4 regions of the Bacillus sp. YC2 genome follow, and region 1 is predicted to be linked to each of the others. Evidence: riboswitches for the same ligand, from Rfam matches in the RefSeq annotation. Region 1 holds a riboswitch; each other region holds the start of a gene.
What was found. A riboswitch is a leader RNA that binds a small molecule or an ion and turns the genes downstream of it on or off. The one in region 1 is predicted to bind S-adenosylmethionine.
Positions count from the first base shown of each region.

Region 1 (8,142 bases):
GGTCGATAATCAGGCTGTGGCCGGCAAATTCATTATCGGGATTAGAACCCGTGCAATTACAAGCCGCGACAAAACATTGGTTTTCAATCGCTCTTGCGACAAGCAGGCTTTTCCAATGATCGAGGCGGGGAAGAGGCCATTCCGCAGAAATAAACAGCACATTCGCCCCTTTCGCCGTATGTTTTCTGACCCACTCGGGAAAGCGGATATCATAACAAATCAGCCCGGCGCACTTTACGCCGTCAAGCTCAAAGCAACCATCACTGCTGCCGGCTGATAAATACAGGTGTTCATCCATCAGCTGAAACAAATGCGCTTTTTGATATTGTTTTTTGATCTGTCCGTTGTTATCGGCGATGTACATCGTGTTATAGACGTTATCTCCTTCTTTAACCGCAACCGATCCGGCGACGAGGTGCACGTTATATGTTTTCGCCGTTTGCCGGAGCCATTGCTTTGAGGCTTCACCGTTTTCATCAGCCAATTTATCAAGGCGTGTAAGGTCATAGCCTGTCGTCCACAATTCAGGAAGCACTAAAACATCGGCATGGCGGCTTTCTCGTTCGATGAAAGATTCTGCTTTTTTCATATTTTCTGAAGGATTTCCATATGAAATATCAAATTGCAAACAAGAAACGATCCATTTCATTTTTTACAACTCCCCAAGTTTTTCTTTACTTTTTTTATTTAACCATATATGATGATGGACTATCATTTCAAGAAATTTTTAGAAGGTGAAAATATGAACTTTGAATTCTCTGATGTACTGAAACATTTGCCTGAACAATTTTTTGCATCTTTGGTGCAAAAGGTGAACCGAAAGCTGAAAGAAGGCGAAGACGTAATTAACTTGGGGCAGGGCAACCCTGATCAGCCTACTCCTCAGCATATCGTAGAAGAAATGAAACGCGCTGTTGAAAGGCCGGAAAATCATAAATACTCATCATTCCGCGGCTCTTACAGCTTTAAAAAGGCAGCAGCGGCTTTTTACGAAAGAGAGTACGGCGTCACTGTCGATCCGGAAACTGAGGTAGCCGTATTGTTCGGCGGCAAGGCAGGGCTTGTTGAGCTTCCGCAATGCCTGTTAAACCCGGGTGATACGATTCTGGTGCCGGACCCCGGTTATCCTGATTACTGGTCAGGCGTTGCCCTGGCGAAAGCAAAAATGGAAATGATGCCGCTGACGAAAGAAAGGGATTTCCTCCCGGATTACAACGCGATTCCTGCGGAAGTGCGAAAAAAAGCGAAGCTCCTGTATCTCAATTATCCGAATAATCCGACCGGGGCTGTGGCGACACCGGAGTTTTTTGAGGAAACGGTCAGCTTCGCAAAGGAAAACGGCATTTGCGCCGTTCATGATTTCGCTTACGGGGCCGTCGGCTTTGACGGGCACAAACCGCTGAGTTTCCTGCAGACAGACGGAGCAAAAGAAACCGGAATTGAAATTTACACGCTGTCAAAAACCTACAATATGGCGGGCTGGCGGGTTGGATTTGCCATTGGGAACAGATCAGTCATCGAAGCGATCAACCTGTACCAAGACCACATGTTTGTCAGTTTGTTCCCTGCGGTCCAGCAGGCTGCGGCAGCGGCTCTTTTAGCGGATCAGACGTGTGTCGCCGAGCAAAATGACAGGTATGAATCAAGGCGCAATGCGTGGATCACGGCCTGCCGCGATATCGGCTGGGAAGTGACGGCCCCGGCCGGCTCCTTTTTCGCGTGGCTGCCTGTGCCCGCCGGCTATACGTCACAGGAATTTTCAGACTTGCTTCTGGAAAAGGCCAATGTCGCGGTCGCAGCGGGAAACGGCTTTGGAAAATGGGGCGAGGGCTACATCAGAGTCGGTCTGTTGACAAGTGAAGAAAGACTTAAAGAGGCGGCGGACCGGATCGGAAAACTAAATCTTTTCGCCCGAAAAAGCATTGACATTACAAGATAACAATGGGATAATTCAAAATAATTTATAAAATCATTATTCTTATCAAGAGCAGGCAGAGGGACGAGCCCGATGAAGCCCGGCAACCGACTGATAAAGCACGGTGCTAATTCTTGCAGCAGGAGCTGAGAGATAAGATTCGGACATAACACGAAACCTTGAAACCTCTTTCTGCTCAAACAGGAGAGGTTTTTTATTGTTTTGCGAAAGAAAGAGAGGAGTTCACGCATGAGCGAAGTATTGGCAACATACCTTTTGACGGACCCGGGAGACAGTGAGAAACGGGCTGAACAAATTGCGACAGGGCTGACGGTAGGCTCCTGGACGGATTTGCCCCAGCTGAAGCAGGATCAGCTCAGACGGCATAAGGGCCGGGTGGTAAAGGTTGAGAAGAAAGAAGCAACCGCTGAAAACGAAAAACAGGCGGTCATTACCATTGCCTATCCTGAGGTTAATTTTTCAAACGATATTCCGGCAGTGCTGACAACAGTGTTCGGGAAGCTGTCGCTTGACGGAAAAATGAAACTGATTGATCTTGAATTTTCCGAGGCGTTTAAACGCTCCCTGCCCGGGCCGAAATTCGGCATATACGGCATCCGCAAAATGATCGGCGAGTTTGAAAGACCGCTTTTAATGAGCATTTTTAAAGGCGTAATCGGACGGGATCTCACTGACATTAAAGATCAGCTCAGACAGCAGGCGCTGGGCGGCGTCGATATCATTAAAGATGACGAAATTTTCTTTGAAAATGATTTGGCCCCGTTTGAAACCCGTATTACAGAAGGGAAGCGTGTCCTGAAGGAAACCTGTGAAGAGACCGGGCATAAAACGCTGTATGCGGTAAACCTTACGGGACGGACGGCTGACCTGCGGGACAAAGCAAGACGCGCTGCCGAGCTTGGAGCCGACGCCCTTTTACTGAATGTGTTTGCCTATGGCTTAGACGTTATGCAAAGCCTTGCGGAAGATGCGGACATCCCGCTTCCGATCATGGCGCACCCGGCGGTCAGCGGCGCGTTCACATCATCTCCCGTCTACGGTTTATCGCATGCACTTTTGCTTGGTAAGCTGAACCGGTGCTGCGGAGCCGATTTCAGTTTATTTCCGTCACCTTACGGGTCGGTGGCTCTTCCGAAAAAGACAGCGCTCGCCATTCACGACGAATGTGTGAAGGAAGATGTCTTCAAGCCTTCATTTGCAGTACCGTCAGCAGGCATTCATCCGGGCATGGCGCCTTTATTGATGCGTGATTTCGGAATTGATCATATCATTAACGCCGGCGGCGGGATTCACGGGCATCCGAGAGGCGCCGAGGGCGGAGGAAAAGCGTTCCGCGCTATTATCGATGCGGTGCTTCAAGCGCAGCCGATAGAAGAAAAAGCCGCAGCGTGCAAAGACCTTCAGCTCGCATTAGACAAATGGGGGAGGGCGGAAGCCGTATGACCCAAACACCGCTGATTATTTGTGATTTCGACGGAACGGTTACAATGAACGACAACATTATCAGCATCATGAAAGAATTTGCACCGCCTGAATGGCTCGCTTTAAAGGATGGCGTCCTGTCTAAAAGCATATCCATCCAAGAGGGCGTCGGCCGGATGTTCGGGCTTCTGCCGAGCAGCTTAAAAGAAGAGCTGACAGATTTTGTTCTGCAGGATGCGAACATACGGGACGGTTTTGTGGAGTTTGTGTCGTTCGTCCGGTCAAACGGCCTTCCGTTTTACGTCGTAAGCGGCGGGATGGACTTTTTTGTGCACCCGCTTTTGGATGGAATCGTGGAAAAGGAGCGTATTTTCTGCAATCACGCGTCTTTTGAAAATGCCCATATTCATATTGAATGGCCTCATGCCTGTGACGAGGGCTGTACAAACCAATGCGGCTGCTGCAAACCGTCAGTCATCCGAAAGCTTTCAGAAGACCAAAAGGAGTTTCTCATCATGATCGGTGATTCCGTTACGGATGTCGAGGCTGCCAAGTTATCTGATATGTGTTTTGCAAGAGATTACTTGCTGGATGAATGCAAGGAGCTCGGGCTGCGTCATCTTCCTTTTCATGATTTTTACGAAGTGAAAAGCGGCATTGAAAATATGGGGGAGGTGCAGGCATGGCTGCAAAACAAGAGCGCTGGCGCGAACTTGCCGAAGTAAAGCGTGAGCTGGCTGAAAGAGACTGGTTCCCGGCGACAAGCGGCAATCTTTCCATTAAAGTCTCTGATGAGCCGTTAACCTTTCTCGTCACGGCAAGCGGCAAGGATAAACGGAAAGAAACAGACGAAGATTTTCTCTTAGTCGATCAGGACGGGAAACCCGCTGAAACCGGCCATTCCTTAAAGCCGTCTGCGGAAACGCTTCTGCATACCTATTTGTATCAGAAGACAAATGCGGGCTGCTGTCTGCATATTCATACGATAAATAATAATGTGATATCAGAGCTGTACGGCGATGAAAAACAAATTACCTTTCAGGGACAGGAAATCATTAAAGCGCTCGGCTTATGGGAGGAAAACGCGGCGGTGGCCATTCCGATTATTGACAATCCCGCGCATATTCCGTCATTGGCTGAAAGCTTCGCAGCACACGCGGCGAGCGACTCCGGCGCCGTGCTGATCCGCAACCACGGCATTACGGCATGGGGGAAAAATGCGTTTGAGGCAAAAAGGGTGCTGGAAGCCTATGAATTTTTATTCAGCTATCATATCAAGCTCCTGTCACTCCGGCCGCAGCTTGTCAAATAAAGAGGAGGAATCAAAAATGGCAACGATCAGAATTCATGATGAAAAAAATACATTAATAGAAAACCAAGAGGAAGTAGCACGCTTTTTAGACGACCAGGAGGTTATTTATGAGCAGTGGAACATTGATAAACTTCCGCCTGAGCTTTCAGAAAAATATGATTTGACAGAAGACGAAAAAGAGCAGATTCTTGCTGCTTTTGACAAGGAGATTCAGGACATTTCCGCACGGCGCGGTTATAAATCCCAAGACGTCATATCTTTATCAGATACGACTCCGAACCTTGATGAATTATTGAAAAACTTTCAAAGAGAACACCATCATACCGATGATGAAGTCCGCTTTATCGTCAGCGGCCACGGCATCTTCGTCATTCAAGGCAAAGACGGCACTTTTTTTGATGTCCGTTTGAATCCGGGAGATTTAATTTCGGTACCGGAAAACATCCGCCACTACTTTACGCTTCAAGAAGACCGTAAAGTCGTCGCAGTCAGGATTTTCGTTACGTCAGAAGGATGGGTTCCGATTTACGAAAATGAAAGAGTGCAAAACTAACGAAAACACAAGCCTCTCATGCAGAAAAACGCATGGGGGGTTTTTCTTGTTGACAGTATTTTAATATAAAGTCATCATCCTCCGTTTTGTGCTAAACTTCTATTTTCCGCCGCCGGAACATGCGAAATGCCGTTTACATGATCATGCAACTGGGTATTATTCTCTTAATCCTGCTAAAGATTCCAATATGAAATGAAAAATCAAGTTATTTAGTAAAAAAATGTTTACAAATAAAGTATAATCTGTAATAATGCTCAATAACCCAATCAAACTTGTTTCCTATTCTTTTAGCGGTGAGGGGTGAAGTGAATGGGTAGTTATTCTGAACAAGAAAAATTGCTGGTATCTATTGATGAAAAAAGAAAAATGATGATAGATGCCGCTAACAGGCAGGGGTTTACAGGATATGATACGATCAGACACAGTCAGGAGCTGGACTGTCTGATGAACGCGTATCAGCAGATGATAAACCGGGAACACATACATCATCAAGGAATACAGGGCCTTGTGAAGAAAATAGGCTTGTTCTCCCGCGGTGATGTAATGCCGGCGTATGAGGCAAACAAATGAATGATGATAAAACAGATAACGAAGAGCAAAAGCGCTTCCTGAACAAGCGCGGCATCCTGAAGATGAACGCGTTTTTATTAGCGGGAAGACCCCGTTGATTCCGCTCACGAAGCGCCTCGTATTTATCTGCAGGCCATGATGCCGACCTCCGCATGCATCCTCTTACACATATGCTCCTTTAGATAAAAAAACACCCGATTCAGGGTGTTTTTTTAACGTGAAGCGGCAGGAAGGGTAATGGTGACCACAGTGCCTTCTTCCAGCTCGCTTTGAATATCAATTGAACCTCCGTACATCAAAACGATACGTTTACACACGACAAGGCCGAGGCCGGTGCCTTTTTCCTTGGACGTTACAAATGGCAGAAAAATGTGCTGCAGCATATCTTCAGAAATGCCCATTCCGTTGTCGACGACCTTAATCACGGCTTTATGATCGCGGGCATCTAAATAGATTGCCAGTTTGCCGCCTTCCTGCATTGATTCCAGCGCGTTTTTTGCCACATTCAAGATCACCTGTTTAATATGGTCTTTCGTACAGTTGACCATCAGCGGCCGTTCGACCTGAATCTTCACGTCGACTTCCACATTATAGAGATTTCCTTCAGAATAAATGATCGGCATAATTTCATCGAGAATATCCTGAAGCGAGTTAACCTCCCACTTTTCCGCGGTCGGCTTGCCGAGCACCAAAAATTCACTCACAATCTGATTAATTCGTTTTATCTCCTGCTCAATTATAGAGAAATACAGCTGATCTTCCTCAGTTTTATACTTTTTTTGCAAAAGCTGAATGAAGCCGCTGATTCCGGTAAGCGGATTGCGGATTTCATGAGCGGTGCTTGCGGCAAGCGTTCCGATCAGCTCGAGCTTTTGCGCCTCATTTTGAGCGCGCTCCAGCTGGGTCTGGCGCTTCAGCAAATAATATTGAACGAGAATGAACAAAATATTAAGCAGCACGGCAATGCTGGACATGGGGAGCAGCACGCTTTTGGTCAACTCGTTCAACTCAACCGGTTTCGGATACACATTGATATTCCAGTTGATATCATCCAAATAACCGCTGACCGGTTTTTCGTCTTCTGATTGGTCAGCATGTCCGCTGGCGAATATCACTTTTTTCTGGTTCACTACCTTCACATAAACATCAGGGCTCAGCATATTAATCATATTTCTCAAATAATCGACTTGGATGGCTGCGACTAAATAGTCCGTGACCTTCCGGTTTGCGTCTAAAACCGGGACACAGATCGTAAAAATGCGCTGGCCTGTAATTCTGCTGGAGTAGTCGTTTGTGATGACCGTTTTTTTCGTCTCTTTTGCTTTTGTAAAATACGGCCTGTCCGCCAGATTCACTTTTGATTTCAGATCGGTTGTGCTCGCTATGACATCGCCTTTTGAGTTCAGCATGTAAAGCCCGTTGAATCTCGGTTCATCTTCAAAAGCCTGATCGAGGATTTCATTTATTTTTTCTTCACTGACCGGCTTATCGACAGCGATCGCAAGTGTTGTCATCCGGGCTTTTGTTTCCCCAATTAAATAATTGAGCTTATTGCGGTGAAGATTCAGCATCATACTGGCTTCCTGTATATGTTTATCGGCTATTTTCTGCTTTTCTTTTTCATAAATGAAAAAGCTGATAATAAGTGCCGGGATAATCACCAATATCAGATAAAGCTTGATCTTTCCCAGAGCACCTTTAAAAGTATTCAATCTGCATCGCTCCAACATAACACTTGAATAGAGGTATTATATCATTGATTATACTGCTTTAATAAGAAAAAATAACCAAAATGATAGAAAAACAAGTTATTTTATGAAGCCTTGCAAAAAGAAGAGAAATTTTGGAAACATTTTTGTTGACATTTTTCAGTTTGTTTATTAATGTTTCTCTGTAACGGTTTCTTTTGTAAAAGGATGATTGATTTATGACAGATAAGACAGAAAACTCATTGAAATTATTTATTGTACTTTCACGTGCGTATCGCTCTATTAACGATCATATGAATAAACATATTCATAAGCACGGCCTGAATCCGACGGAATTTGCGGTGCTTGAGCTGCTATACCACAAAGGCGACCAGCCTCTGCAGCAAATCGGCGACAAAATTTTATTAGCGAGCGGAAGTATTACATACGTCGTTGACAAGCTGGAGAAAAAAGACCTCTTGATCCGAAAAGCCTCGCCGACCGACAGAAGGGTGACCTTTGCACAAATTTCAGAAAAGGGTATCCGTCTTTTGGATGATATTTTTCCGGATCATGCGGCGGAGATAAACGAAATGATCAGTGTGCTGAGTGATGAAGAGATAGAAATGTGTACGGAGATGCTGAAAAGAGTAGGATTAAA
Region 1 covers NZ_JAHXDO010000008.1:142,535-150,676, forward strand. Annotated here, with positions in the region: gene KY305_RS14245 (carbon-nitrogen family hydrolase) at 1-649, opposite strand, end outside; gene KY305_RS14250 (pyridoxal phosphate-dependent aminotransferase) at 743-1,939, shown strand; SAM riboswitch class I at 1,976-2,075, shown strand; gene mtnW (2,3-diketo-5-methylthiopentyl-1-phosphate enolase) at 2,165-3,379, shown strand; gene mtnX (2-hydroxy-3-keto-5-methylthiopentenyl-1-phosphate phosphatase) at 3,376-4,083, shown strand; gene KY305_RS14265 (methylthioribulose 1-phosphate dehydratase) at 4,041-4,670, shown strand; gene KY305_RS14270 (1,2-dihydroxy-3-keto-5-methylthiopentene dioxygenase) at 4,687-5,223, shown strand; gene spo0E (aspartyl-phosphate phosphatase Spo0E) at 5,533-5,793, shown strand; gene KY305_RS14280 (sporulation kinase KinD) at 6,006-7,523, opposite strand; gene mhqR (MarR family transcriptional regulator MhqR) at 7,721-8,142, shown strand, end outside.

Region 2 (7,060 bases), on a different contig from region 1:
GATACGGTTTTTGCAGTGGCTGATGTGGCAGATACGCCGTTTGGCGACAGCAGTTTTGACGTGATTATGTCGATTTTATCACCTTCTAATTATAAGGAATACAGCAGGCTTCTGAAACACGGCGGGGCAGTGATCAAGGTTGTTCCGCGGCGTGATTACTTAAAAGAAGTGAGAGAGTTCTTTTTCGGCGGAAGCGAAAAACGGAAGTATACCAACGATTCTTCGGTCAGCCGTTTCCAAGCAGTCTTCCGAACCTCAGAGCGAAGGAGGCTGCGTTATACGAAGACCTTATCTCAATCAGACCTTACCCTGCTGGTTCAGATGACGCCTTTAACGTGGAAACATTCAGAAGAGAAAATTCAACGTTTTATCTCAAGGGAAACTGCTGAGATTACAGTAGATGTCGATATGCTGATTGGCATTGATCCTCTATAAAATGAAAGAAGACACGCTCGGGACATCAAGCGTGTCTTCTTTATTATTTGCTTATTTCCAAACCTCGCCGGCAATTTCGACGACATGGCGCAGTTTTGCCCATTGCTGTTCTTCTGTGATCAGGTTTCCTTCCTCAGTGGAAGCGAATCCGCATTGCGGGCTGAGGCAGAGCTGGTCCAGGCTGGCGTATTTTGAAGCTTCTTCAATTCGGCGTTTAATGCTGTCCTTGCTTTCCAGTTCGCCGAACTTAGATGTGACCAGACCGAGCACAAGCTGAAGATCAGGGCGTTTGACATAACGGAGCGGTTCAAAGCCGCCTGAACGCGAGTCATCATACTCCAAGAACAGCCCGTCCAGATCTAACCCGTCAAAAATCGTTTCTGCCGCCGCGTCGTAGCCGCCTTCCGCTGTCCAAGTCGATTGGAAGTTGCCGCGGCAAATATGCATCGTAACGGTCAAGTCGTCAGGGCGGTCTGCGATGGCATCATTAATGGATGCAGCAAACAGCTGGCGCAGCTCATCCGGCGTCGTACCGAAAGCTTCAATTTGACGCAGTCCCGCTTCTGATAAGAAAACGGCCCATGCTGTGTCATCAAGCTGAAGGTAGCGGCATCCGGCGTCATAAAAAGCTTGAATGGCTTTTTTATAAGCCTTTGACACATCGTGCTGAAATTGTTTGTAATCATTCTGATATGCCGCTTTTTCTAATTTGCCTCGGAAAAACAGCATATTCGGGCTTGGAATGGTCATTTTCGGTACGGCATCGCCGGCAATGCTGTGAAGAAATTTATAGTCGTCAAGCATCGGATGAGCAGAAAAATCAATATCTCCGGTCACTTTAATGCCGCGCGCTTTTGTCTGTACATTATGGAACTGAATACCGCTTTCCGGCGTAAATGCTTCAACTCCGTCTAAATTTTCCAAAAAGTCGAAATGCCACCATGCCCGGCGGAATTCGCCGTCAGTCACCACTTTGAGGCCGGTTTCCTTTTGCTTTTCCACAATGCGGATGATTTCGTCATTTTCAATCTGGCGGAGCTGTTCGGCCGAGATCTCACCCGCCGCTTTTTGCAAGCGCGCTTTTTTCACAGCCGCCGGACGCAAAAGGCTTCCGACCTGATCTGCCCGAAACGGCGGTTTTTTTCTTAGAAGAGTGTTCAATGGCTGTTTTGTGTTTTGCTGTGACATTCACGATTCCTTCTTTCCTGTTTGAATATAAAAAAAGCTCTTCCCTTGGATAGGGAAGAGCTTGCGTCCGCAATCTCAACCTTATCTTCAGGATTTAGCACCATTCTGCTGAACAGCGGTTGCCGGGTATCATAGGGCCAGTCCCTCCACCTCTCTTGATAAGGAAACATCATATTCAGAATAAACTGTATTACTATTAATCTTAGTATGTTTTTTTATATTGTCAATATATTTCGATAAGTATTTTTAATTTTCATCCTCAAATAGAACCATATCAATAACGATCGCAATCGCAAGACAAAGGAGAATGTCTTCTTCATTCTTAATCTGCAAATGGTAAGAATCGCCCCAGCTCAGCCATTTTTTATTGACGGTCATGCGGTCCGCCATGCCGTCTGTGATTTGGAAATCCTGCCCCCATAAATCACCGGTGATCTCCCAGCCGAGATGAGAAATTTCAAATTTCGGTTTGAAAAACGTTAATTTCTTTCTCACTTCACATACGGGCTTGCCGCTGACAGAAATCTCATAACGCGGAACAAAAGACATCAGTTTCTGATCGATGCTGGCGAGTGTGCGGCCGTCCAAATCCGTCAGCTTCAGTTCGTCACCAAACGAAAAAAAGCTTCCCTCCACCCTGTAGACCTCTTTTCCGTCATCATTAAATACTTGAAAATGATCCTTAAATGAAAACATCCGCTCTTTAATATAAAAATGATACATAAAAAACTCCTTTTTTTATTTTCTACGAAAAAAGGAGGCAAAAGGTTTCATTTCTATCGGGATAATAGTCATTTTTGGAAGTGAAATAAAAAAAGGCTGCCGATTATCTGCGGCAGCTGTCGTATTATGAAAGCGGCATCCGGCGTTTTTGACGGATCGCGTTTAAATCAATGATGTTGGTCGTGTCGGCAGCTGTCACCAGCGGGCTTGTCTTTGGCGCTTTACGGCGGTTGTCCTTACTGAAAGAAAAAACCAAATAACCTGTTAAAGCAGCGAATATAAGTAACATCATTTTACATACCTCCCAAAAAAAGTTTTGGTATTATTCATTGTACGGAAAAACAAACGAAAAGTATTCAAAAAATTGAAACTTTTTTGGAAAACAGCGACAATTTCCGTAAAAAAGACCATAAGATGTGATGTTTTCTCTGGCTTGTGGTTCTATAGGTTCTATCGGCTGTTAAATCAACATAGTTTATATAACTTTATTGCTATTTTTTGCATGTGTCAAATTAACTAATTACGTCATTTCCGCTTGCCTGTGTTTATTCAGTACCCTAAAAGTTCATTTGATATGCAAAATAACTGCACTTATATGATAGCGCTTTCTTTATTTTTTAGGTGAAATATCAAAAAAGAAATGCGACACCTTAAAAAAATCGTTTAAACATTTTTCGAAGCTTCTTGAAAGGGTTTGATTTTGTTTCAAGTTTGCGCGAGGTGATCAAGCTTTTTTTCAAGGCTTTCGCCACGGTGCCTCTGGCCATATTCTTCACTCCTTCTTTCCGTTTGATACCTTATTTACGGAAATAAAAGGGGAAAAGTTTCATTTTGGTGATGAAAAAACCAAAGCACAGGCGCTTTGGTTTTTAGATTAGGCTCGTTTTTCAAACAGCTTTGCGATTTCGATGATGACGTTTACGGCTTTTTCCATATGGTCGACAGAAATGTATTCATATTTTCCGTGGAAATTTTGGCCGCCCGTGAAGATATTCGGAGTCGGCAGACCCATATATGAGAGCTGTGAGCCGTCAGTTCCGCCGCGGATCGGTTCGATAATCGGTTCGATGTCCAGGTTTTTCATGGCTTCGTACGCCACGTCAACAATTTCTCTGACAGGCTCAATTTTTTCTCTCATATTGTAGTATTGATCATGCAGCTCAAGGCTGACACTGTTTTCTCCGTATTTGGCCGCGAGTGAATCCGCAATCGCCTGCATGTTTTCTTTTCTTGCTATAAAACGGTCTCTGTCAAAATCTCTGATGATATATGACAATTTGGCTTCAGATACGTCTCCGTTCATTGATATTAAATGATAGAACCCTTCGTATCCTTCTGTATATTCCGGTGCTTCCTCTTTCGGCAGCGAGTGATGGAATTCCATCGCGATTTTGGAAGCGTTGACCATTTTGTTTTTTGCCGTTCCGGGGTGAACGCTTTTTCCGTAACACGTAAGTTTAGCGGCGGCAGCGTTAAAGCTCTCATATTGAAGTTCGCCGAGAGGGCCTCCGTCTATCGTGTAGGCAAAAGCGGCGTTAAAGCGGGCCACATCAAATTTATGAGGGCCTCTGCCGATTTCTTCATCAGGCGTAAAAGCGACTCTGATGTTTCCGTGTTTGATGTCGGGATGTTTGATCAAATAGGCCATTGCCGTCATGATTTCCGCAATGCCTGCTTTATTATCGGCGCCGAGCAGCGTCGTACCGTCCGTTGTAATCAATGTCTGGCCTTTATAGCCGGAAAGCTCCGGAAATTGTTCCGGTGAGAGAATGACATTGAGCTTCTCATTCAAGACAATGTCACGTCCATCATAGCTTTCAATAATTTGAGGATTCACATTCTTTCCGGTAAAGTCGGTCGCGGTGTCTACATGGGCAAGAAAACCGATTGTCGGCACGTCTTTGTCTGTGTTTGCCGGCAGAGTTGCCATCACATAACCGTTCTCGTCAATTGTGACCTCTTCCATGCCGATTGACTTTAATTCGTTCACGAGCATGTTCGCCAATGTCAGCTGGCCGGGGGTTGAAGGACAGCTTTCATTGCTTTCATCAGATTGTGTATCGACTTTTACATAAGACGTAAAGCGTTCAATGATCTCATTCTTCATACCGTCATCTCCTTTGTCTTATCTTACCATGTCCGGGGAAAGAATTTCTATTTCACAATCCCGTTTCGTCTCGCAAACACAACCGCCTGAGTCCAATCTTGCGCCCGGCACTTTTGGGTGATGCGGTGGACGTGGGTTTTTACGGTGCTTTCACTGACAAAAAGCGTTCCGCAATTTCTTCATTTTTCAGACCGTACGTCATTTGCTGTTTTGTAAATGTGCGGCGCAAGGGGCTGCCTTTGTTTGTTCTGAAAGGCTTGTGTAATGAGTTTAGCGGCAGTGGCTGTCCGGAAAATGGCTTCTCCTTTTGCAGCAGCACGAACGGCGTCAATTAATTCCTCAGGATGTGTATCCTTCAGTATCGAAAGTGGTTAGAATGATGATTTTCGGATCGAGAAGGGCGGTCATAATTTCTTTAGTTGCTTCTATGCCTGAGAAAATCGGCATCTGGACGTCCAGTAAGGTGACATCGGGTTTCGTTTGCATTGCGATGCCGCCGCTTCCCGTCCGTCACCGGCCTCATCGGCGACGATTATATCTTTTTGCGTGCCTGATGATGTACCGGAAGCCTTCCCGGACGAGCGGCTGGTCGTCAGTCAGGCAAAATGAAATAATTGCTCATACTCATAAGATCAATTCCTTAAGAAATCAATTCGTCCATCGGCAGGTTGATTTTTTTACACAGATGAAAACAAAATATGAAGGAACCATGAATAAACTATTAAACTTCTTGAAAATGGATGATGAAGGCAGAAAAAACCTATATAATATGGTCAATTCATTCAAATAGGGAGGCTTTAATCATGGCAATTTTAGTGACAGGCGGAGCGGGTTATATCGGAAGCCATACATGTGTTGAGCTGTTAAATAGCGGCTATGATATCGTGGTATTGGATAATCTGTCAAACAGCTCAGCGGAAGCTGTAGAGCGGGTGAAAGACATTACCGGAAAAGGGCTGGCGTTTTATGAAGCGGACCTCCTTGACCGGGAAGCGGTACATCGGGTGTTTGCTGAGCATGACATTGAGGCCGTCATTCACTTTGCGGGATTAAAAGCGGTCGGTGAATCTGTTGCGGTTCCGCTCAAGTACTACCATAACAATCTGACGGGAACGTTTATTTTATGTGAAGCCATGCAAACGTACGGTGTGAAAAAAATCGTCTTCAGCTCATCGGCGACGGTGTACGGCGTCCCGGAAACCACGCCGATTACCGAAGACTTCCCATTAAGCGCAACAAATCCTTACGGGCAAACGAAGCTGATGCTTGAACAGATTTTGCGCGATCTGCATACGGCAGACCCTGAATGGAGCATTGCGCTGCTGCGTTACTTTAATCCGTTTGGCGCGCATCCGAGCGGCCGGATCGGCGAAGACCCGAATGGCATCCCGAATAATTTAATGCCGTATGTCGCCCAAGTAGCAGTCGGCAAGCTCGAACAATTACAGGTGTACGGCAATGATTATCCGACCAAAGACGGGACGGGCGTGCGTGACTATATCCATGTCGTTGACCTTGCTGAAGGCCACGTCAAAGCGCTGGAAAAAATACTGAACACAACAGGCGCTGACGCCTATAACCTCGGAACCGGAACCGGCTACAGCGTTCTTGAGATGGTCAAAGCTTTTGAAAAGGTATCAGGAAAAGAAGTTCCGTACCGTTTTGCCGACAGACGCCCAGGCGACATCGCCGAATGCTTCGCCGACCCGGCAAAAGCAAAGGCTGAATTAGGCTGGGAAGCAAAACGCGGGCTGGAAGAGATGTGCGCCGACTCTTGGAAATGGCAGTCTTTGAATATAAACGGGTATCAAAAAGTGTAATGAGAAAAGAGACCTTCAACGAGAAGGCCTCTTTTTTATATGGTTATTTTATTTTTACTTCAATATCGTTGCTGAACTTCAATTTCCAAGTTCCTTTTGCATACGCATTTTTATCTACTTCAAAAGCTTTCACGTCAGTGACCTTAATGTTTGGGTTTAAGTCGCTTAAGATTTTACTGTTGTCCACTTTTGTTTCTGTCGCATAGCTTGAAGAAGCGTCAATATCTGCATCATAGGATGTTCCTTCAGAATCTGCTAATTTAGCGCTTGGAATAGAAAAAGAGCTCAATGGTTTTTTTGAAATGTTTTTGACTGTATATTGCACAGCCACGATAACGCCGCCGTCAGATGCATTTTTCTCGATATATTGTGTTCCTACCGAATCTCTTTTTTCTACTTTCGTAACAGTAACCTCAGTTTTTTCAGTCTTAACAGTGTCGCCGATGCTATATAATTTTTCTTTAGTGCCGGCAGCTTTTGTAGATGCAGTTTTAGATGAAGAAGAACTGCCTCCTCCGCCGATGTTTGTGATAATGACAATGACAACTATCGCTAAAATAAGTGTGATGATTTTATGCCTCATAAAAAAGTTTCGCTGATCTTTTCCGCAATTCGGGCACTTTTTTACGCCTTTTGCGATTTCTTTACCGCACGCCTTGCAAGATACCAGATTTCCAGCCATGTTTCTTCCTCCTATGTAAACTATTTCTTGAAAACTATATACTATAATGCCTGTAAAATAACTTGTAGTCAATACAATTTTTAGGTTAAATAGTATTTTAATGAT
Region 2 covers NZ_JAHXDO010000001.1:771,849-778,908, reverse strand. Annotated here, with positions in the region: gene KY305_RS03940 (putative RNA methyltransferase) at 1-435, shown strand, start outside; gene KY305_RS03935 (5-methyltetrahydropteroyltriglutamate--homocysteine S-methyltransferase) at 487-1,623, opposite strand; SAM riboswitch class I at 1,702-1,788, opposite strand; gene KY305_RS03930 (LURP-one-related/scramblase family protein) at 1,870-2,346, opposite strand; gene KY305_RS03925 (hypothetical protein) at 2,471-2,638, opposite strand; gene pepT (peptidase T) at 3,221-4,453, opposite strand; partial or broken gene KY305_RS03915 (response regulator) at 4,501-5,068, opposite strand; gene galE (UDP-glucose 4-epimerase GalE) at 5,257-6,273, shown strand; gene KY305_RS03905 (DUF4352 domain-containing protein) at 6,317-6,856, opposite strand.
Region 2: it holds a riboswitch for S-adenosylmethionine, as region 1 does, so the genes downstream of both, KY305_RS03935 (5-methyltetrahydropteroyltriglutamate--homocysteine S-methyltransferase) here and mtnW (2,3-diketo-5-methylthiopentyl-1-phosphate enolase) in region 1, are expected to answer to the same signal.

Region 3 (8,142 bases), on a different contig from region 1:
TCTCTTCGTCACGTGATGGGAAGAGCGGGAAAAGGCCGATATATTAATCAATACGCTTAAAGCCCCGGATAAGAGCCGGGGTTTTATCGTTCAATGAAAAATTGCTCTTTTTCTTTCAAATATTAAGATTTAAAATAATGGAAGAAAGGTTCAAATAAGAAAGGAATGATCGTGTTGAAAAGATTCAGGTTTTTAGTGGTTGGGTTACTCGTGTTAAGCTTCTTTACAATCGGAGCGAGACCGACACACGCAGCAGAAAACTCCGTAAAAGATGTAACTCTCACACAGCTGGCGCCGCATGTATGGATGCATACAAGCACCGGGATAGTAGATGGAAGTCCTGTTCCGGCAAACGGTGTAGTCCTTGAAACGTCGAAAGGGTTAGTCATGATTGACACCCCTTGGGATGACAGCCTTACAGATCAATTGCTTCAGCGGTTAAAACAGCAATTTCCGGACAAACAGGTCACCGATGCGATTGTGACGCACGCCCATGACGATCGTATAGGGGGACTGAACACTCTTTACAAAAATAGAGTAAAGGTACACAGCACGAAGCTGACGGCCGACTTAGCAGAACAAAGGGGATTTGACCGGCCGCTCGGAGATTTAAAGAAGGTAACGAAGATGCGGTTTGGCGGTATTGATGTAGAAACGTATTATCCTGGAAAAGGACATACAAAAGATAATATCACCGTCTGGCTGCCGCAAGAGAAACTCTTATTTGGAGGATGTTTAATAAAGGCATTAGAGACACAGGAAATCGTACCGACCCCGGACTTCTATCCGGATCACTGGCCGCATGCGGTAGAAAACGTAATAAAAAGATATAACGATATAAACATTGTGGTTCCAGGCCATGGGAATCCGGGGGATGACCGTTTATTAACTCATACGCTGAGTTTGCTGGAAAATCAAAAATGATGAAGAAAAGCCGACACTTTATTACGTTAAGTGCCGGCTCATTTTTTATCTTTTATAGATTTTAAGAAAAGCTAAGATAGCAATAAGCAACGTTAATACTGCATATCCAACTGTCCACCAAAAATGTTCAGTAAATGCAGAATAATCGCCAATGATAACATCCTGTGCTAATTCAATTGCGTGAACAAAGGGTAAAGCATTGGCGATTTTTTTAAATGATTCACCGAGAAGATTTAAATCCATCCAGGCTCCGCCTAAAAATTGCACTAACGTGATATATATTGTCCCGATCCCTGAAATCTGTTTATCTGTAAAGATTGCCCCTAAGCATAACCCAAAGAATATGGACATGATGGCTATCGGCAATAATACAGCGATACTTATCAATAGATTTAACCATTCAACGGATAAACCTGCAGCCATCGCCGCTAAATAACAAATGACGATTTGTAAAATGGCTAATGGTATCATCGGCAGGGCATAACCAACAACATAATCGGTTATTTTCAATGGGGAAGCAAACAAACGGGTCAGAAGTGCAGTCTGTTTATCCTTTGCAATTAGTAATGCAGTGAACATCGTGAGAAAAGCAAAACTAAAGACAATCAGTCCGGGTGCCAAATGATTGACTTTAAAGGTATCAAGCGGCGCGTTTTTCTCAATGGTTGTAAAAACAAGTAATAAAATAACGGGTAATGCGATTCCCAGTATAATGGACAGGGGATCACGAAATATTTCCTTTCGATTGCGTATCGCAAAATTAAGCATAAATTCCGGCCTCCCCATCACAAATGGCTAAAAAGGCCTCTTCAAATGTTGCTGTATGTGTTTGCTGCTTCAGCTCCTCCGCCGTGCCAAGCGCTTTTAATGACCCTTTTTCTAAAATGCAAATACGGTCTGCCAGTGCTTCGGCTTCTTCCAAATAGTGTGTTGTTAAAATAATCGTCATGTTTCCTTTCAGCTTCTCAAGATTCTTCCATAATTCACGGCGCGAACGAACATCCAGCCCTAATGTCGGCTCATCTAAGAAATAGATTTGCGGATTCGTAATCATTCCCATCGCAATGCTTAACCGGCGCTGCATTCCGCCAGATAATGTTTTCGTCTTTGCTTTTTCCTTCTCCTTTAAATGGAACAATTCCAGCATGTCAGATGCCTTTATTTTCGCTTCTTTTTTTGACATCCCATAAATTCCTGCAATAAACTCCAAGTTTTCACGCACCGTTAAATTCGGGGCTATAGCAGTTTCCTGAGGCGACAAATTCATTTTAGGTTTCACTTTGTCCAGATCAGTCAAAATACTATGCCCGAGCACGAATGCATCTCCGCCATCAGGCGAAAGGAGTCCGCAGAGCATACTGATTAGTGTTGTTTTCCCGGCACCATTTTCACCTAACAAAGCAAAAAATTCTCCATTCTTAACTGAAAATTCAAGATGATCGACAGCCGTTACACCTTTATAATTTTTCGTTAATTTCTTCAGCTGAATGGCGGGCATTTACTCTTCCCCGCCTTCTTCATCTATGTTTTTTGCATTTAAAATATCATTAGCGAATTCGAAAAAGAGTTCTTGTTTTACAAGAGCAATACCCTGCTGGTCATCACCTAACATGAGCAGCGAGTCTCCTGGCTGAATATGAAAAACTTCTCTTGCTTCTTTTGGAATTACAATTTGCCCTTTCGTTCCAACTTTGACAGTTCCAAAGATATGCTTTCCTTTTGGGGCTACCATTTCATGTCCAGTAAGAATTGTATATTTTGTATGATTTGTATTACTGAACATACCAAACATACTCTTTTTTTGACACAAATTTCAAGCGTGAAACAAAAATTTTCCCAGGTATACAAAAACACTCCTGCCTCATCATCCGAGACAGGAGTGTTTTTTATTTTTTATTATCTTTTGCCATTTCCAAATGAGGAATGCCAGCGTCGAGAAATTCTTCCCCGGACGTGACACGGTATCCTTGTTTTTCGTAAAACGGCACCGCCCGGGTCTGTGCATTTAAGATAAAAGCAGAAGCGCCGCGCGCGGCTGCGGCTTTTTCAAGCGCCTGCATAATGATTGCGCCGACACCGAGAGAGCGGTGGCTCTTCATTACGCAGATGCGTTCTAATTTGGCATAGCTGTCTTTCAAGCGCCACCTGCCGGCTCCGACGGGCTGGCTTCCATCGTAAATGACGATATGTTCTGATTCGTCTTCTAAATGATCGATTTCTTCTTCTTCCGGTACTTGCTGTTCTTTAACAAAGACCTCTTTTCTGATGAAAAAAGCGTCGTTTATTTGTTTTTCAGTATGAGCGATGATGGCTTCCAAAACAGTTATTCTCCTCCGCCTAATAAAAATGTTTCATATACTGTCCATGAGCCGTTATCCAATTGATAGAGCAGATGGAAACGGTCAATGATTTCCTCGTGGGAAAGCTCCAGCATTTTCAGCTGGCCCAATACGTCAGAATGTTCATCTGACGAAAGCTTCTGGCCGACTGTCACATGCGGAACAAAGCTGTATTCCGGCTTGCCGGTTAATGCCCCTGAGTAGCATTTCTCACTCAGCGCTTTTAATTCATCCGTTGGCTCCGCTTTCATGTAGATGACATTATTGACGGGAGAAAACGAGCTGTATTTGGTGATTTTTAAAACGAGCGGATGTGACTCCTTTGCAATCTGTCTCAGCTGTGATACGACTTGCTCAATTTCCTGTTCAGCGGATTCAAACGGTTCTCTCAGCGTCAGATGCGGCGGAATCAGCGCGTAGCTCGGGTCATAGCGTTTCCGGTACGAATTTGCGAGATCCTGCAAGTTTTTTGATGGAAATAAAACGATACCGTATTTCATGAAAGTTCCCTCCTTGAATGAATGTAAAAGTGATTACAGCATTTTTTTCAGCGCCGGTGTGATGAGCGGCTGCCAGTAAGTCCATTTATGATCCCCGTCAAAGGTTTCATAATGGTATTCAGACTGTTTCGTTTCCAGCAGCCGTTTGAGCTCTTCGTTCGGCGCAGTAAAATCAACAATCTTGCCGTCCGTTGTATGGACGTCTGTTTCTTTTACTCCGATTTGGTGGTAAACGGAGATCTGCTTTATATCCTCCGACTCTCTGACGGCATCAATTACATGCTTGTCGACATACGGAGACTGCATGATGACGTTTCCAAACATGTTCGGATAATCAATCGCCGTCAAAAGCGAAACGGTTGCCCCGAGAGAATCCCCGATCATTGTGCGGCCGAAGCCGACTTGATAAGTTGGGTACTCTTCGTCGATAAAAGGGACAAGTTCATTTGCGATAAACCGTTTATAGGAGGCAAACTTGGAGCCTTCAGGATGGTACGTGTTTCTTCGCTCCTGAACATTTTTATAGGGAACACCGATAATGATGCAGCGGTCAATCTCCCCTTTGGACATGAGCTCTTCCGCCTGCCGGCCGATTCTCCCCAATCTGAAGTAATCATGGCCGTCTTGAGCGATGATCGTATGGTATTTGTACAGTGGGGAGTAAGTATGCGGCAGGTAGACCAAAACGGTCATTTCCTCTTCAAGCTCATGTGAAAAAAGTTTTTTCTCATGGATTACTCCGGTTTTCGGTGCCACATTGCATTCCTCCAGGGCGTCTCTAGTCTTGATTGTGTTTTTTTCCTATTGTACCATGAATTATTAGAAATTTCTTTCTTCAGATGTACTTCTTGCGAGAGTTTGGAATGAATAAAAAGTTGTTGAAATTCATTTAACAGTGAGTTAATATAGAACAATCAGAAAATACAAAACAATATTCTTATCACGAGAGGTGGAGGGACTGGCCCTTTGAAACCTCAGCAACCGGTTTGCTTTGCCGTCAGAAGGCAAAGTGCCAAGGTGCTAAATCCAGCAAGCGATTCACATGCTTGGAAGATAAGAGGAAGAGAAAAGCTCCTTCTTCTTATGAAGAAGGAGCTTTTTTATTTTGAAAAAAGGATGGTGCTTACTTATGACGCAGCATGTTGAAACAAAATTAGCCCAAATTGGAAATAGAAGTGAAGAAGCAACGGGAACTGTCAGTCCGCCGATTTATCTGTCCACCGCTTTCCGCCACAGAGGTATAGGAGAGTCTACCGGCTTTGATTATGTACGCACAAAAAACCCGACACGCCAGCTCGTGGAAGACGCCATTGCCAATTTAGAAAACGGGGCGAGAGGTTTTGCCTTCAGCTCGGGAATGGCAGCCATTCAAACCATCATGGCTTTATTCAAAAGCGGGGATGAACTGATCGTTTCTTCAGATTTATACGGAGGCACATACCGTTTGTTTGAAAATGAGTGGAGGAAGTACGGTGTAAGCTTCATTTATGATGATTTCAGCGATGAAGACTGTTTACGCTCAAAACTGACGGACAACACGAAAGCGGTATTTGTTGAAACGCCGACAAACCCGCTCATGCAGGAGACAGATATCGAAAAAATCGCCCAGATTACGAAAGAGGCGGGCTTGCTGCTGATCGTAGATAATACTTTTTATACCCCCGTTCTTCAGCGCCCGATCGAACTTGGCGCCGACATCGTCATTCACAGCGCCACAAAATATTTAGGGGGGCACAATGACTTGCTTGCTGGTCTTGTTGTCGTTAAGGATGAGGAGCTTGGCGAGATCATGTTTAATCATCAAAATGCCATCGGCGCCGTCCTCCCGCCGTTTGATTCGTGGCTTTTAATGAGAGGGATGAAAACACTCGGTCTCAGAATGCGCTGTCATGAAGAAAACGCCCGTGAGCTTGCGGTATTTTTAGAACAGGAAGAAGAAATCGCCGACGTGTTATATCCCGGAAAAGGCGGAATGCTGTCTTTCAGGCTGCAAAAAGAGGAATGGGTCAATCCGTTTTTAAAGGCGCTGAAAACGATCTGTTTCGCAGAAAGTCTCGGCGGGGTGGAAAGCTTTATTACATACCCCGCGACGCAGACGCACATGGACATTCCGGAAGACATCCGTATCGCAAACGGCGTCTGCAATCGCCTGCTGCGCTTTTCAGTCGGGATTGAACACGCAGAGGATTTAAAGCAGGACTTGAAGCAGGCGCTACGCCAAGTGAAAGAGGGGGCTGTGTCATATGAGTAATCAAAATTGGACGCTTGAAACCCAACTCGTGCACAATTCATTTAAAACAGACGGGGCCACGGGAGCCGTCAGCGTGCCGATCCAGCACGCCTCTACATTCCATCAGTCTTCATTTGAAGAATTCGGGGCATATGATTACAGCCGCTCCGGCACACCGACCAGAACGGCCCTTGAAGAGACAATTGCGAATCTTGAAGGCGGAACGAGAGGTTTTGCTTTCAGCTCGGGAATGGCTGCGATTTCTACGGCATTTTTACTTTTGTCCCAAGGCGACCACGTTCTCGTCACAGAGGATGTATACGGCGGAACCTTCCGCATGGTGACTGAGGTATTGTCCCGTTTCGGGATCGAGCACACCTTTGTCGATATGACGGACACGGAAGCGGTCGCCCGCGGCATCAGGCCGAATACAAAAGCCATCTATATGGAAACTCCTTCAAACCCGACGCTCGGCATCACGGATATCGAGGCAGTCGTCAAACTGGCCAAAGATCACGGCTGTCTGACATACCTGGATAACACGTTCATGACCCCGGCTTTACAACGCCCGCTTGATCTTGGCGTAGATATCGTGCTTCACAGCGCAACGAAATTTTTAAGCGGGCACAGCGACGTATTGTCAGGCCTCGCCGCTGTAAAAGATGAAGAGCTCGGCAATCAGCTTTATAAGCTGCAAAACTCGTTTGGCGCGGTGCTCGGCGTACAGGACTGCTGGCTTGTGCTGAGAGGCTTGAAAACATTGCAGGTCAGATTGGAAAAAGCGAGCCGGACCGCTGAGCGGCTGGCTGCATATTTTCACCGGCACCCTGCTGTCAAAAACGTTTACTATCCAGGGCTGGCCAGCCACCCGGGGGCTGAAACACATAAACGCCAAGCAAGCGGATCAGGCGCCGTTCTATCCTTTGAGCTGGAAAGCAAGGAAGCCGTCAAAAAGCTGGTGGAGAACGTATCGCTCCCGGTATTCGCCGTCAGCCTGGGCGCCGTCGAATCCATCCTCTCATACCCGGCGACAATGTCGCATGCCGCCATGCCGAAAACAGAAAGAGAAAAACGCGGCATCACAGACGGCCTGCTGCGCCTGAGCGTCGGAGTCGAAAACGCCGAAGACTTAGAGCGCGACTTCGAACAGGCGCTGAAACAAATTGCCCCCGCCGGTGTGCGGTAATCAGAGCGCTGCGCTTTGCGCGCAGCGCCTTTTTTATTTTTTATAAAAAAGTGTTGACGAATGGGGAAGCAGGTTATATAATTATAAATGTCAGAGAGACAACAACATACCCAGTAACACATACATATCATGATTCCGTAGCTCAGCTGGGAGAGCGCTACCTTGACAGGGTAGAGGTCGCTGGTTCGAGCCCAGTCGGAATCATAGCCGAAACCCTTGCTACGCAAGGGTTTTTTACTTTTCCTTTAATAAAGCCTGTTTATCAAATTCGCGAGTTGTTGGCGAACTTGGACCATTTTGCGGTGGGGGTTGTGTAATAATAGGGCTTACCTTTCTCGCTATGGAAAATATATTGGTGTTCGCGTACTGAACGAAGCGCCAGTTCTTCAATGGTGCTGACCGTGCCGAATGGCACGATTGTAAAATATCAGCTTGGCTCAACTGTCAACGGATGGGGCTATGTTGAGTACACCAATTCAAAAGGCCAAACATTCCACGGATATGTGAACGTCTCCTACATTAAGAGTGATAATGAGCTGAAAAGCGGCGGCAAGAAGAAAGTAACATCGTCAAAGCCTAAAACAACTCAAAAATCAAAATTCAGCCTGCCTACGGGTATTTTTAAAGTGGCAAGCCCGTTGACCCGAGGGGAGACCGTTAAACAGATTCAGACGGCGCTGGCGGCTCTTTATTACTACCTCGATAAGAGAGCAAAGAACTTCGGAATCGATAGCTATTATGGGCGGAAAACAGCTGATGCAGTAAGACGGTTTCAGCTGATGAACGGACTAACTTCTGATGGCATTTACGGAGAGAAAACGAAAGCAAAACTTGAAGCAAAATTGAAGTAATAAAAGAAGCCCTTCTTATAAGAGGGCTCTTTTTCTAACTATGTTGTTTTAGGTGTTTTTTAATTTGTTCAGTGACTTGCTTAAGCCATTCTAATGGAGTTATATCATCTTC
Region 3 covers NZ_JAHXDO010000003.1:1,529-9,670, reverse strand. Annotated here, with positions in the region: gene KY305_RS06720 (hypothetical protein) at 1-60, shown strand, start outside; gene bla (subclass B1 metallo-beta-lactamase) at 166-924, shown strand; gene KY305_RS06710 (ABC transporter permease) at 970-1,692, opposite strand; gene KY305_RS06705 (ABC transporter ATP-binding protein) at 1,685-2,422, opposite strand; gene KY305_RS06700 (AbrB/MazE/SpoVT family DNA-binding domain-containing protein) at 2,423-2,656, opposite strand; gene KY305_RS06695 (GNAT family N-acetyltransferase) at 2,811-3,242, opposite strand; gene KY305_RS06690 (YjcG family protein) at 3,248-3,763, opposite strand; gene KY305_RS06685 (esterase family protein) at 3,797-4,519, opposite strand; SAM riboswitch class I at 4,698-4,823, shown strand; gene KY305_RS06680 (methionine biosynthesis PLP-dependent protein) at 4,893-6,014, shown strand; gene metC (cystathionine beta-lyase) at 6,007-7,179, shown strand; tRNA gene KY305_RS06670 (tRNA-Val) at 7,311-7,383, shown strand; partial or broken gene KY305_RS20240 (peptidoglycan-binding protein) at 7,542-8,030, shown strand; gene KY305_RS06660 (contact-dependent growth inhibition system immunity protein) at 8,065-8,142, opposite strand, start outside.
Region 3: it holds a riboswitch for S-adenosylmethionine, as region 1 does, so the genes downstream of both, KY305_RS06680 (methionine biosynthesis PLP-dependent protein) here and mtnW (2,3-diketo-5-methylthiopentyl-1-phosphate enolase) in region 1, are expected to answer to the same signal.

Region 4 (8,142 bases), on a different contig from region 1:
ATGATGCAGACAATAGAGAGCGTAATCGTCTGTTCCGGAATGATTCCGGAGCTTATCGTCTTGACCACTTCTCCCCCGCCGATGATCGCACCGGACAGAACGCCGGCTGCACATATCAACAGCGCGAAGGTTTTCTTTTTTACGGCGCCAGACCCGTAAGCGACTCCCATCGAAGCCGCTGCGCCGCTTGCTCCGATATTCATGGCAAAAAACAGGCTGAATAAAATTGCGGCTATTTCCATCGCGCAGCTCCCTTATTCATGCAAGCCGCATTCCGTTTTAGCCATGCCGTTCCATCTGCCGCTGCGCAAATCTTCTGCGGTAAATGCAGGAGAGGTGCACGGTTCACAGCCAATGCTCGGATAGCCTTGGTCATGAAGGGGGTTATAATCCAGTTCATGCTTGGATGTATATCTCCAGATGTCTTTCCATGTCCAATGAATCAGCGGGCATACTTTGATTGATTGAAACTTATCGTCTTTATTCAGGAAATTCGTATTTGCCCGGCTCGGACCTTGATCGCGGCGCAGGCCGGAAAGCCATGCAGGATGCCCCGACAGCGCTTCTCTTAACGGCAGAATCTTTCTGATAAAGCAGCACTGGTTAGGGTCACTTTCCCACAGTTTATCCCCGTGAGCCTCAGCCTGTTCTTCAAGAGAAAGGTTTGGTTTTTTCAAAATGATGTTAAGGCCGGGATACCGCTCTTTGACTTTTTCAATCGTCTCGTACGTTTCCTTAAAATGAAGACCCGTGTCAAGAAAAACGATTTCCGCGTCTTTCTTCACTTTATAAATTAAATCGATCAGAACGATCCCCTCAATTCCGAAGCTGCACGCATAAACGAGCTGATCTCCGTAGTGTCCGTACGCCCATTTCAGGACTGACAGCGCACCCTTATAAGAATCGTCTTCCGGAAATGTAATCGCCGGCTCTTCCCATGTGTCATACGTTAACATTTTTTCTTTCCTCCTCTCGGAGACAATCAAACAGCTGTTGCTTTCTGCCGGTTGTCTTTTCCTTAATCTGTTATTCTCATCATATAAAAAACTTTCAATCCAGCGGAATGAAAGACAGTGACCCGGTATAGCCCTTATCTTCAAAATGCTATGCATTTTTCTGGATGCGGCACCTTGCATGATATGCAGGTTGCCGGGCATCATCGGTCCAGTCCCTCAGCCGCTCTTGATAAGTTTTTTTAGATTTGTACTAAATTTTAGCACAATTCTAACAGAAGTCAACCCGAGTTTTTTGATAGGAATAATAAAAACAGGCCCTGCGGCCTGTTTTCTCTCATTTATTTTTTAAACCAATCTTTTGACTCGGGATTCTTTTTCCACGCTTTCAGCTTTTCGAGGTCATCTGAGTGAATCGTCCCGTTTTCCAGCGCCACTTCCGTCAGCGTGTCATAGTCCGTTAATGAATAATACGGCAGGCCTGCTTTCTCAAATGCTTCTCTTGCTTTCGGAAGGCCGTATGTGAAAATCGAGATGACGCCGAGAACGTCCGCGCCTTCTCTTTGAAGAGCCGCCGCTGCCTCAAGCACGCTGCCTCCCGTGGAAATTAAGTCTTCGATCACGACGGTTTTTTGCCCTTTTTTGAGGGCGCCTTCGATTTGATTTCCCTTACCGTGTGCTTTCGGCTTGCTTCTGACATAGCACATCGGCACATCCAAACGGTCTGCCAGAAGCGCGGCGTGCGGAATGCCGGCCGTTGCTGTTCCCGCGACCATCTCAGCTTCCGGGAAATGCTCTTTTAACAGCTTGCTGAGGCCGTCTGCCACATCATTTCTCACTTCCGGAAACGACAGTGTCAGACGGTTATCGCAATAGATCGGGGATAATATGCCGCTCGCCCAAGTAAACGGCTCATTCGGGCGCAGAAATACAGCTTTAATGTTTAATAGATGTTTTGCGATGGCTTGTTTCATTGGCTAACGCCCTCCCATTCCAGTTTGATTGATTCATACGCTTTGACGGGGTTTTTCGCTTTTGTAATGGACCGGCCCACGACAATGGCTGATGATCCGTTTTCTCGTGCGAAAGCGGGTGTCGCCACACGAACCTGGTCGTCTGCTGTATCTTGTGACATGCGAATGCCGGGCGTGACAGTCAGAAATGACGGGCGGACCGTTTCATAAATGGCTTTTGCCTCATGAACCGAGCATACCACCCCGTCAAGCCCGCTCTCATCCGCCATCTTGCTGTAATGCACAACCGTTTCTAAAAGCGGTTTTTGAAGCAGCAGCTCTTCCTTCGCCATTTGCTCTGAGGTGCTTGTCAGCTGTGTGACCGCAATCAAAGACGGCCGTTTTTTTCCTGCCGGGGCTCCTTCTTCCAGTCCCTCGAGAGCGGCCCGCATCATTTGCGCGCCCCCTGCGGCATGCACGTTTACAAGATCAACTCCGAGGCTCGCAAGCCGTTTCATCGCCTTATTTACGGTTGTCGGAATGTCGTGGAGCTTTAAATCTAAAAACAATTCACAATTCCGTTCCTTTAATTGCTGTATGATGGCGGGTCCTTCTTGATAAAAAAGCTCCATTCCCACTTTGACAAACAGCCTCTCTTTTTGAAATAGATCTAAAAAAGCGAGCGTCTCATCAGCCGATGCGAAATCAAGCGCGATGATGGGCAGGTTGTTTTTCATGTTTCCAGCTCCTTCCGATGCATTCACTTATCGATTGAAAGCCGTATTGGCCCAGCACACGAGGGAGCTGTTCAATGATCTCAGGGCAGGCAAAAGGGTTGACGAAGTTAGCCGTGCCGACGGCAACCGCACTCGCCCCCGCCAGAAGAAATTCCAATGCATCTTCTGCCGTCTGGACGCCGCCCATCCCTATGATCGGAATGTTTACAGCCTGACTGACTTCATAAATCATCCGAATGGCGACAGGTTTTATTGCCGGACCTGACAGCCCGCCCGTTTTATTTGCTAAAATCGGCTTGCCGGTTTTCAAATCAAGCCTCATCCCGACAAGTGTATTGATCATCGTCAATCCGTCAGCTCCGGCCGCTTCAATCGCCTTTGCAATTTCTGTAATGTTTGCGACGTTCGGCGACAGCTTGACATACACAGGCACTTCAGACACATCTTTTACCGCTTTTGTCACTTCTGCGGCCATCAGAGGATCTGTGCCGAAAGCGATTCCGCCTGTTTTGACGTTCGGGCATGAGATGTTGAGCTCAAGCGCGTGCACATTCGGCGCTTTGCTGATATGCTCTGCCACTTCCCTATAGTCTTCAACCTGAGAGCCGGCCACATTTGCGATGATCGGTGTATCAAATTGTTCCAGCCAAGGCAGTTCATGTTCAAGAACATGCTGAAGGCCGGGGTTTTGCAGTCCGATGGCGTTCAGCATTCCTGCGCCGGTCTCCGCCACTCTCGGCGTCGGGTTTCCGAAGCGCGCTTCTTTCGTGGTCGCTTTAATCATGATCGCACCGAGGCATGACAAATCGTAAAACCGTGCATATTCTTTCCCGAAGCCGAAACAGCCGGAAGCGGGAATGATCGGATTCTTTAAATGAAGACCCGGCAAATTCACTTCTAACATTACAGCGCCACCTCCTCAGCTTTAAATACAGGCCCGTCGAGACAAACTTTGACATATGACGTATCGCTTTCGTCAGTGCGGCACACACAGGCAAAACACGCTCCGATGCCGCAGCCCATCCGCTCCTCCATTGAAAGATAAACCTCTTTATGGCCGTACTGCTGCTTTAATGCCTTCAGCATCGGGGTCGGCCCGCAGCTGAGGAGGACGTCAAATTCGAGCTGCTTCTGTTTAATGACATCCGTCACAAACCCTTTTTCACCGTGTGTCCCGTCAGCCGTGGCCACATAGGTGTCTCCGTATCTGAGGCATTCTTGTTCGTAAAAGACATCCTTAGCCGACTGGAATCCTAACACATGGATGACGTTTACGCCTTTTTCCGTAAGACGCTTTGACAGTTCCTGCAAAGGCGGAACCCCGACCCCGCCCCCGACTAACAGGGCGGTTTTTCCGGATTCAATCTGCCGAACGGGGAATCCATTCCCGAGAGGGCCGAGAACATCAATCTTGCTTCCTTTTTGCTTCTGAGACAAAAGGCGCGTTCCCTCACCGTCTGTTCTATAAATAATTGTCACTTCATTCGCTGAAAAATTGACGTCTGCGATGCTGATCGGTCTTCTTAAAAGCGGCGTGACCGCGTCACTTACCTTCAGATGGAGAAATTGTCCCGGCTCCGTAAAGTGCTGGACAAGTTCTCCTTTCAGCACCATTTGATAGATTCGGTCGGCAATCTCGCGGTTGGATTGAACAGTCAAATGCGCTTTTTTCATATCGTAACAGCTGCCTCCTGATTCGTTTCCGATGCCGGCATATGGTCCGCTCGGAATGTCATACTTTCCAATACCCGCAAAATCGCTTCGGCCGTGTCTAGAGACGTCAGGCAGGCCACGCCGTTTTCCACAGATTCACGGCGTATTCTGAAGCCGTCCCTTGCCGGCTGTTTGCCCTTTGTCAGCGTATTGATGACAAATTGCGCTTCTCCGTTTCTGATGACGTCAAGCAGGTTTTGGCCTTTTTCACCGATTTTCCCGACAACCTGAGCCGGAATTGCAGCATCTTTCAGATATGCCGCCGTTCCTTCCGTCGCCAAAATCTTATAGCCGATCGAATGGAAGCGTTTGGCGATCAACAGTGCTTCTTCTTTGTCTTTATCGGCAACGGTCAGAAGCACTGATCCGTAATTCGGGATTTGGATGCCTGAGGCAATCAGCCCTTTATAAAGCGCCTTTTCGACAGTTGAATCCTTGCCCATCACTTCTCCCGTCGACTTCATTTCAGGCCCTAATGTAATATCGACTCTTCTCAGCTTCGCGAATGAGAAGACAGGCACTTTGACGAATACTCCCTGCTGTTCAGGCTGCAGTCCCTCTTGATAGCCAAAATCAGCAAGCTTTTGGCCGAGGATGACCTTTGTCGCAAGGTTCGCCATCGGAATCTTTGTGATTTTGCTTAAAAACGGTACGGTTCTGCTTGATCTCGGATTCACCTCAAGCACGTATACTTCACCTTGCGACAGTACGAATTGGATGTTCAGCAAGCCGACGATGTTGAGGCCTTTCGCCAAAGCCACCGTGTACTCTTCAATTTTCCGCTTAATTTCTTCGCTTAAAGACTGCGGCGGATAGACGGCAATCGAATCCCCTGAATGGACGCCGGCCCGCTCGATATGTTCCATAATTCCCGGGATGACGACTGTTTCGCCGTCTGAAACGGCATCCACTTCGATTTCTTTCCCCGTTAAATAGCGGTCGATTAAGACCGGATGCTGCGGGTTGATTTTCACCGCATTTTTCATATAGTGAAGAAGCTCGTCTTCGTGGTAGACGATCTCCATCGCCCGGCCGCCGAGTACATATGAAGGGCGGACGAGAACCGGATAGCCGATGGCCGCGGCAATTTTGACCGCTTCGTTAACTGACACAGCGGTTTTTCCGAGCGGCTGCGGCACGTTCAGCGCCTCAAGCGCCTGCTCGAACTTATCGCGGTCTTCCGCACGGTCTAAATCCTCAAGTGATGTGCCGAGGATATTGACGCCGCGGGCGCTCAGCTCCTCTGCAAGGTTGATGGCCGTCTGGCCGCCGAATTGGACGACAACGCCTTCCGGCTGTTCCAAATCGATGATGTGCATAACATCTTCAACCGTCAGCGGTTCAAAATACAGCTTATCTGAAATGCTGAAATCAGTTGACACCGTCTCCGGGTTGTTATTGATGATAATCGCTTCATAGCCGGCTTGCTTAATCGCCCACACAGAATGAACAGTCGCATAATCGAATTCAACGCCTTGTCCGATGCGAATCGGTCCTGATCCGAGGACGACGACGCTTTTTCTTGAAGTGAGAGCTGACTCATTTTCTTCCTCATACGTGCTGTAGAAGTACGGGGTTTCAGATTCAAATTCCGCCGCACACGTATCTACCATTTTAAATACCGGCAGGATAGACGACTGTTTTCTCAGGTTGTACAGCTCTGATTCCGGCATGTTCCATTCCCTGCTGATGTATTTGTCAGAGAAACCGAGTTCTTTTGCCGTCTGTAAAACTGTTAGGCTGCCTTTATTTGCTTTCAGCTCGTTTTCAAACGCAACCAGCTTATGCAGCTTGTGCAAAAAGAATACGTCGATGGCAGAAAACTCATGAAGCTGTTCAACTGTGTAGCCTCTTCTGAAAGCCTCAGCGAGATAAAACAGCCGCTCATCTCCCGCCTTTCGGATCCGTTTTTCCAAAAGCCCGTCAGAAATCTCCTCCGCATCTTTCAATTCCAGATGATAGACGTCAGCTTCCAGTGAGCGGACGGCTTTTAAAAGCGATTCTTCAAGTGTGCGGCCGATGGCCATTACCTCTCCCGTCGCTTTCATTTGCGTGCCGAGTCTGCGGTTTGCCGATTCGAATTTATCAAACGGCCAGCGCGGGATTTTGGAGACGACATAGTCAAGCGCAGGTTCAAATGCCGCGTATGTTTTACCCGTTACAGGGTTCATCATTTCATCGAGAGAAAGACCGACTGCGATTTTAGCCGCCAATTTTGCGATCGGATAACCCGTTGCTTTTGAGGCGAGGGCAGATGACCGGCTGACCCGCGGGTTTACTTCTATAATGTAATATTGGAAGCTGTCAGGATCTAATGCCAGCTGAACGTTACAGCCGCCTTCGATGCCGAGCGCGCGGATAAGCTTTAATGAGACGTTTCGCAGCAGTTGGTACTCCCGATCGCTCAAAGTCTGGCTCGGAGCAACGACGATGCTGTCTCCCGTATGGATGCCCACCGGATCAATATTTTCCATGTTGCAGACGACAATCGCGTGGTCCCTGCCGTCTCTCATCACTTCATATTCGATTTCTTTGAAGCCGGCGATGCTTTTTTCAAGCAGGCACTGGTGAACCGGGCTCAGCTTTAATCCGTTTTCTACAATTTCCTTCAGTTCCGTTTCATTCGAGCAGATGCCGCCGCCTGTTCCGCCCAATGTATAAGCAGGACGCACGATGACCGGGAACCCGATGCGGCTGACAAAATCCTCAGCTTCTTGTAAAGAGTGAATAATATCACTTTCCGGCACGGGTTCATTCAGCTCATTCATCAGCGAGCGGAACAAGTCACGGTCTTCTGCCTGCTGGATGGCTGACAGCTTCGTACCGAGCACTTCCACACCGCATTCTTCAAGAACGCCGAGGTCAGAAAGCTCTACGGCAAGGTTCAGGCCTGTCTGGCCGCCCAATGTCGGCAGTATGGCGTCCGGACGTTCTTTTCTGATAATACGGGTGAGAAATTCAGGCGTCAGCGGTTCGATGTATACCCGATCGGCCATTTCTGTATCCGTCATGATAGTGGCTGGGTTTGAATTGACGAGAATGACTTCATAGCCTTCTTCTTTTAATGCAAGACACGCCTGCGTGCCCGCATAATCAAATTCTGCCGCCTGGCCGATAATAATCGGACCGGACCCGATCACTAATATCTTCTTAATATCTACGCGTTTTGGCATACCGCTTCCCCTTCTTTCTCTGTTGTTTCGATCATGTCGATGAATCTGTCAAACAAGTGATTGGCATCTTCCGGGCCTGGTGAAGCTTCAGGATGGTATTGAACCGTAAATGCCGGCAATGTTTTATGCTTCAGCCCTTCAATTGTGTCATCATTTATCGCGACATGCGTCACTTCAAGCTCTGTCTCATCAATAGAAGAGACCGTATAGCCGTGGTTTTGGGCAGTCAAAGCGACTTTTCCTGTCGCAAGCTCTTTTACCGGATGATTGGAGCCCCTGTGTCCGAATTTCATTTTTTCTGTATCGGCTCCGGATGCCAGCGCAAATAATTGGTGGCCGAGGCAGATTCCGAATAAAGGCACTTTTCCGAGTATTCCTTTTATCATTTCAATTGCTTCCGGGACATCTTTCGGGTCTCCGGGTCCGTTAGAAAGCATGACGCCGTCCGGCTTTAATTGAAGCACTTCCTCTGCCGTTACATTGTAAGGCACAACGATGACGTCGCACTTACGTTTGTTTAATTCTCTTAAAATGCCGTGCTTCATGCCGAAATCGACTAACACGATGCGTTTGCCCCGGCCCGGGCTAGGATAAGCCGTTTTCGCTGACACTT
Region 4 covers NZ_JAHXDO010000002.1:151,646-159,787, forward strand. Annotated here, with positions in the region: gene KY305_RS05740 (sulfate permease) at 1-242, opposite strand, end outside; gene KY305_RS05745 (phosphoadenylyl-sulfate reductase) at 255-956, opposite strand; SAM riboswitch class I at 1,088-1,192, opposite strand; gene pyrE (orotate phosphoribosyltransferase) at 1,295-1,927, opposite strand; gene pyrF (orotidine-5'-phosphate decarboxylase) at 1,924-2,643, opposite strand; gene KY305_RS05760 (dihydroorotate dehydrogenase) at 2,612-3,547, opposite strand; gene KY305_RS05765 (dihydroorotate dehydrogenase electron transfer subunit) at 3,547-4,317, opposite strand; gene carB (carbamoyl-phosphate synthase (glutamine-hydrolyzing) large subunit) at 4,314-7,529, opposite strand; gene KY305_RS05775 (carbamoyl phosphate synthase small subunit) at 7,514-8,142, opposite strand, start outside.
Region 4: it holds a riboswitch for S-adenosylmethionine, as region 1 does, so the genes downstream of both, KY305_RS05745 (phosphoadenylyl-sulfate reductase) here and mtnW (2,3-diketo-5-methylthiopentyl-1-phosphate enolase) in region 1, are expected to answer to the same signal.